One region of the Pseudomonas sp. NFX1 genome, then DNA from elsewhere that is predicted to be linked to it. Evidence: riboswitches for the same ligand, from Rfam matches in the RefSeq annotation. Region 1 holds a riboswitch; the other holds the start of a gene.

Region 1 (3,385 bases):
CACGCCCAGTTGCGAAGGGTTGGTGAAGCCGAGGCTGTCGTTGTCACCCTTCTGGTACTTGGCCACCGCATCCAGGGTCGGGGCATGGCCGGCCTTGCGCTGGCGCAGGGTTTCTTCAGCGGCGTTGACGGCGTAGTTGGTCGCCAGCAGGTTGAGGTTCTGCCGCCCGGCGGTCTCGACCCAGGCTTTGGCATCGTTGGGCGTGGGCACCTGAATCGGCAGGGTGTGGACGACGCCCTGGATCGATGCGTATTCGCGGTTGGTCAGGGTTACCAGGGCTTCGAAGGCATCCTGTACCTGGCGCTCGGCGATGATCCGGTTGGCCCGGGCGGTGTCGTAGCTGGCCTGGGACTGCAAGACGTCGGTCTTGTCGGAAAGGCCCACGTCGAAACGCTCGTTGGACTGGTCGAGCTGGCGCTTGAAGGCCGATTCTTCAGCCTTGGTCGCGGCCAGGTTGTCCTGGGCGCGCAGCACCGCAAAATAGTTTTGCGCCGTCTGCAGAATGAGGTTCTGCTCGGTGGCAGACAGCTCAAGCGCTGCCTGCTCGTTGACCGCCTCGGCGGCCTGCAACTGGAACCAGCGGTCGGCACGGAACACCGGCTGCGCCAGGGTCGCACTCCAGGAGTTGCCGCTGCGGTTGGAAGTCATCGACGGTTCGTCGAGCTTGGTACGGGTGTTCAACATTTCGGCGCTGGCCGACAGGTTCGGCAGCAGCCCGGCGCGGGCCTGCGGTACCACCTCGCGGCGGGCGCCATAATCGGCGCGGGCCGCTGCAAGGTCGGCGTTGTTGTCGACCGCCTCCTGGTAGACGCTGACCAGGTCGGTCTTCACCGTCATGGGCACATCCGCTGCCCAGACCACTCCGTTGGACGCACAAGACACGGCTATCGCCAGTGAGAGTTTGCGCAGCATAGAGGCAATCCTTGTACGAAAATTAATTACTGAACTGTTGAGTATCGAGCGATGGGCCAGTGTAGTGCCATGCGCCCCCGGCAACAATCGCCCAGTGCGCCTTTCATCATCCCCGCATTTACCCGCTTGGCTTTGCCGGCCACTCCAGTCTAGACTGCGCATGTTCTTGTCGGGGTGCCTTGTTGCAAAGGCTGAGATCGGAAGTTCCGGATCCCGTTGAACCTGATCAGGTTAGCGCCTGCGTAGGGAACAAGATTGCTCGCTTTCCCGATGAGCCTCTTGTGCCAGGTCCGGGATTGTCGCCGCTGTAAAAAGCGCAAGGCACCCCCATGTCCGGCACTGCATCCATCTCTGGGTGCGTCCGCGTCTTTCAGGTTCTCCCCGACATTCCATCCGCTAGGAAGCTGTCTGGAGAGCCCGTGATGAGCAAACAAGAAAAAACGATCAACCTCAGCGAGTCGGCACAAGTCGATCAGCAGTCCGTGCAACCGTTCCCCCGTTCGCGCAAGGTCTATGTCGAGGGCTCTCGCCCGGACATCCGCGTGCCCATGCGCGAAATCAGCCTGCACGACACCCCGACCGACTTCGGCGGCGAAACCAATGCCCCGGTGCTGGTCTATGACACTTCCGGCCCGTACACCGACCCCAACGTCATCATCGACGTGCGCAAGGGCCTGGCCGACGTCCGTTCGGCCTGGATCGACGCCCGCGGCGACACCGAGCGGCTGGGCGGCCTGACCTCGAACTTCGGCCAACAGCGCCTGAACGATGCAGAGCTGGCCAAGCTGCGCTTCAACCACGTGCGCAACCCGCGCCGCGCCAAGGCTGGCGTCAACGTCTCGCAGATGCACTACGCCCGCCAGGGCATCATCACCGCCGAGATGGAATACGTGGCCATCCGCGAGAACATGAAGCTGCAGGAAGCCCGTGCTGCCGGCCTGCTCGACCAGCAGCACGCCGGCCACAGCTTCGGCGCCAACATCCCGAAAGAAATCACCCCCGAATTCGTCCGCGAAGAAATCGCCCGCGGCCGCGCGATCATCCCGGCCAACATCAACCACACCGAGCTGGAGCCGATGATCATCGGCCGCAACTTCCTGGTGAAGATCAACGGCAACATCGGCAACAGTGCGCTGGGCTCCTCGATCGAGGAAGAAGTGGCCAAGTTGACCTGGGGCATTCGCTGGGGCTCGGACACGGTCATGGACCTGTCCACCGGCAAGCACATTCACGAAACCCGCGAGTGGATCATCCGTAACTCGCCGGTGCCGATCGGTACCGTGCCGATCTACCAAGCCCTGGAGAAAGTCGGCGGCGTCGCCGAAGACCTGACCTGGGAGCTGTTCCGCGACACCCTGATCGAGCAGGCCGAGCAGGGCGTGGACTACTTCACCATCCATGCTGGCGTGCTGCTGCGTTATGTGCCGCTGACCGCCAAGCGTGTCACCGGCATCGTCAGCCGGGGTGGCTCGATCATGGCCAAGTGGTGCCTGGCGCATCACCAGGAAAACTTCCTGTACACCCACTTCAACGAAATCTGCGAAATCATGAAGGCCTACGACGTCAGCTTCTCGCTGGGCGACGGCCTGCGCCCGGGCTCGATCGCCGACGCCAACGACGCTGCACAGTTCGGTGAGCTGGAAACCCTTGGCGAACTGACCAAGATCGCCTGGAAGCATGACGTGCAGTGCATGATCGAAGGCCCAGGCCACGTGCCGATGCAGTTGATCAAGGAGAACATGGACAAGCAGCTGGAATGCTGCGACGAGGCGCCGTTCTACACCCTCGGCCCGCTGACCACTGACATTGCGCCGGGTTACGACCACATCACTTCGGGTATCGGCGCGGCGATGATCGGCTGGTTCGGTTGCGCCATGCTCTGCTACGTGACGCCCAAGGAGCACCTGGGCCTGCCGAACAAGGACGACGTCAAGACCGGCATCATCACCTACAAGATCGCCGCCCATGCCGCCGACCTTGCCAAGGGCCACCCGGGCGCGCAGATTCGTGACAACGCCTTGTCCAAGGCGCGTTTCGAATTCCGTTGGGAGGACCAGTTCAACCTTGGCCTGGACCCGGACACTGCCCGCGCGTACCACGACGAGACCCTGCCCAAGGAGTCGGCCAAGGTCGCGCACTTCTGTTCGATGTGCGGGCCGAAGTTCTGCTCGATGAAGATCACCCAGGAAGTGCGTGAATACGCCGCCAAGATCGAAACCGTGGACGTGACGGTTGCAGATGGCATGCGTGAGCAGGCCGAGCGGTTCCGCCAGGAAGGCAGCCAGCTGTACAAAAAAGTCTGACTGCAAAACTGCCCTCTGTAGGAGCGGCCTTGCGTCGCGAAAAGGGTCGCGAAGCGGCCCCGGCACTATCAGCGGCGAAGCTGAAACCGGGGGGCCGCTTCGCGCCCCTTTCGCGACGCAAGGCCGCTCCTACAGCGACCGTGTTCAACCACCTTTAATGCCGAGTGTCT
Region 2 (3,385 bases), 2.3 Mb from region 1:
CCCACGGCATGCCGGCCCCACTGGGCAAGCGCAGGTTGACGCCGTCCTGCAGGGCCTCGTTGCCGCGGTCCAGGGCGCTGTAGTAGTTCATCATCGCGGCGTTGCCTTTGTAGACGTTCTGCGCCGTGAAATCCATCATGTGGTCGTGGAACCAGTGGCTACTCATGGTTTCGCGCCAGTCGCCACGAATCTTGATGCTGCCGTTTTCGCAGGTCTTCAGGCCAGGCGACGCATCATTCACAAACAAGGTTTCGCCAGGTGAGCAAGGGAACGCTGCACGCGGGTCCTGGGCACGGGTATTGATCGTGTCGTAGCCAGCCAACTGGACCGGCCAACGGTAGTCGTAGTACTGGCCGGGGAAAAAGTAGGCATTGGCAAAGCCATCGCTCTCGGCCGGTGAGTGGCCGTTATGCTCGTGGGTCGAGAGGGTGTGCAGGCCAAAGCCACCGTTGGCCGAAGGGTCGATCGGCAGGGCGTTGTAGTGGCGCATCAGGATTGACTGGCCATACCGCACCATCAGCAGCTTGGGCGGGAAGGTGCCATCGAACGACCACAGCGATTTGTGGTTCTGCAGGGGCATGCTTGGGTGAAAACGGGTGTCGATGCCTTTGGTGGTGCCCAGCGTGGTAGGGATGTCCGAAGTCTGGTAGTACAGCCCGCCCGGCGCGAACTCGCCGACCGCATAGTTGTGCAGTTGCTTGCGGTCACGCAGCCCGAGGTTGATGCGTGCACCGGCCTGGGCGGTTTTGAATGCAGCCTGGGGGTAGAACTCGTTCCAGCGCTGATGGGACCAGCCTTTTCCTGGTGGCCGGCCTTCAGCCGGCGAGCCGACCGGTTGGCGGTTGAGGAACATTTCGATCTGCGCCTTCCACGGGTTGCGGTCGAGCACGTTGGCGTATTGGGTCGGGAAAGGGTACAGGCCAGGTTGTTTTAGAAACGCCTCCAGCGCCGTGCCGCTGGGGCCGCTGCGGGCGACGATGTTGGGGTCTTGCGCAGGCGCGGCGCCGAGGGTCGGCACCGGGAACGTCAGGCTAGGTACCGGGATGCTTGGGTCGAGCTTCTCGGGGCCGAACTCTTCGAACAGCAGCAGTTGCTGGGTGAACGGCTGCGCACCGAACAGCGGGCTCGGTTTACCGTTGGTGGGGTATTTTTCGGAGGTTTGCAGGGCGGGCGGCAGCACGTTGTCCTTGCGCACGGTGGTGCGGTCGCCGTAGGCACCGTCGGTAAGTTCCAGTGAGCCTTCGTTGGCATCCGGCAGGGTATACAGGTTGAGCAGCGCCGGGTTCGGGTTGGCCGGCTGATTGGTGTAGGCCGAGGGGTCGGTCGGCGGGGGCTGGCTGACGTCATCAAGGGAGGAGGCCATGGCCGGGATCAGCCCGAGGCTGAACATCAATGCAGTGACGGAAGACAATTTGAATGCATGCCTTGTGGGTTGGGTCTTGGCCGATGTTTTCATTGCCTTGTGCCTCGCTCGCGGCTCTATGGCTTGGAGCCATCAATGGCGTTTTGCCTGGTTAATGGACCTGAGCAACGGCTGTGCCAACTGATAATTAAGTAATGCTTTGTTAAACAAAACCTTGCAAGACCTGAATGAGGTGCGGTAGGAGGCGTCAAAAAACGGGTGTAAGTACCCACAAACGGGTCATGCATCACCCACTGTTTGGGTAGTGACAGCACCTTCGTACCTGCTGTATACCTGTGCGCCACCAAGGGGAGCCCCGGCAACGGGCTGAGAAACCGCTGAATGCTTTAGCGCGGTGACCCTTCGAACCTGATCCGGATCATGCCGGCGAAGGGATGGGACTTGCGACCTGCCTTTTTGCCGGCCTCACTGCGAGGCCAGTCCATGCCAGCTGCAACGGTCTCGCTGTCACCCCCTGCAGAGGACAGCATCATGACCGAACGTTTCACGCAAACCCTGCGCCGCCAAAGCGAGCCGACCTGGTCGGCGGCCATCGGGCACCGTTTCGTTACCCAATTGTGCGACGGCAGCCTGCCGGACCCGATCATGGTCCGCTACCTGGTGCAGGATCATCGTTTTCTCGACAGCTTCCTGACCCTGCTCGGCGCAGCCATCGCGACCGCCGACACCTTCGAGGCGCGCCTGCGCTTCGGCCAGTTCGCCGGGATGATTTCGAGTGATGAAAACACGTATTTCCTGCGTGCCTTCGAGGCGCTGGACGTAAGCCCGGCACAGCGCGTAGAAGCCGAGGACACTGCCCCAACTGCAGGTTTCAAGGCCATCATGCGCGAAGCAGCGGCCACCCGTTCGTATGCCGCCGCGCTGGCTGTGCTGAACGTTGCCGAAGGCTTGTACCTGGACTGGGCGATCAAAGCCCCCAAGCCCTTGCCCGAGCACTTCGTGCATGCCGAATGGATCACCCTGCACGACAACCCGGCGTTCCAGGCCTTCGTCGCCTTCCTGCAAGCCGAACTGGACCGCGTGGGGCCGCAGGAGGCTGAGCTGAGCACCGACTTCTACCTGCGTACCGTGGCCCTGGAACTGGCCTTCTTCGATGCCGTGTATGAGGGGGAGGCGTGAGCATGGATATTTTCGATCGCCTCAAAGCCGCCCGTGCCGACCAATGGAATCGCTATGTCGATCACGATTTCGTGCGGCAGATGGGCGAAGGCACGCTGAGCGAGTCTGCGTTTCGGACTTACCTGGTGCAGGACTACCTGTTCCTGATCCAGTTCGCCCGCGCCTGGGCGCTGGCCGCCTACAAAAGCCGCTTGCCGGCTGACATTCGTGCCGCCCAGGCAGGCCTGGCGGCGATTCTCGACGAAACCGAACTGCACCTGCGCCTGTGCGCTCGCTGGGGGCTGACCGAGGCCGATATCCAGGCTGCGCCGGAGCATCAGGCCACGGTGGCCTATACCCGCTACGTGCTCGATTGCGGCGCTGCGGGCGATCTGCTTGAACTGCATGTGGCGTTGGCCCCCTGTGTCATCGGCTATGCCGAAATCGGGCGCACGTTGGCGCAGCGTATTGGCGACCTGAGCCAGCACCCTTATCGTGAATGGATTGGTGAGTACGCCGGGGAGGGCTATCAGGCCGTGGCGGCCAATGCGCGCAAGCACCTGGATGAACTGGCGGCGCGCAGTATGACCGAGCAACGGTTCGTCGAGCTGGCAGGCATCTTCGGCCAGGCGTCGAGCCTTGAAGCCGACTTCTGGCAGATGGGGCTCGATGGCGCTGCCTAGCAGACTGCCCCCGTAAGCTGCGTATCCTGTGGGAGCGGGCTTGGCCCGCGAATGGGGAACACGGTGCATGGCACCGGCTTCGCCGGTGTTCGCGGGGCAAGCCCGCTCCCACAGCCCCCCACTACCGCAATTGAATCAATGGCCCCCCTTCATACGACGGGCCACCAGGTAAATCCCCAAA

The links. Region 1 has a riboswitch for thiamine pyrophosphate ahead of thiC (phosphomethylpyrimidine synthase ThiC). Riboswitches for the same ligand answer to the same signal wherever they lie in the genome.
Region 2: linked by a shared signal. The riboswitch ahead of DJ563_RS06380 (TenA family protein) and the one ahead of thiC (phosphomethylpyrimidine synthase ThiC) in region 1 are both predicted to bind thiamine pyrophosphate.

What each region holds. Positions count from the first base shown of each region.
Region 1 is NZ_CP169366.1:5,205,521-5,208,905, forward strand. It holds gene DJ563_RS23365 (TolC family outer membrane protein) at 1-912, opposite strand, end outside; TPP riboswitch at 1,073-1,178, shown strand; gene thiC (phosphomethylpyrimidine synthase ThiC) at 1,335-3,215, shown strand.
Region 2 is NZ_CP169366.1:1,491,254-1,494,638, forward strand. It holds gene DJ563_RS06375 (Ig-like domain-containing protein) at 1-1,390, opposite strand, end outside; TPP riboswitch at 1,700-1,815, shown strand; gene DJ563_RS06380 (TenA family protein) at 1,895-2,542, shown strand; gene tenA (thiaminase II) at 2,545-3,204, shown strand; gene DJ563_RS06390 (MFS transporter) at 3,340-3,385, opposite strand, start outside.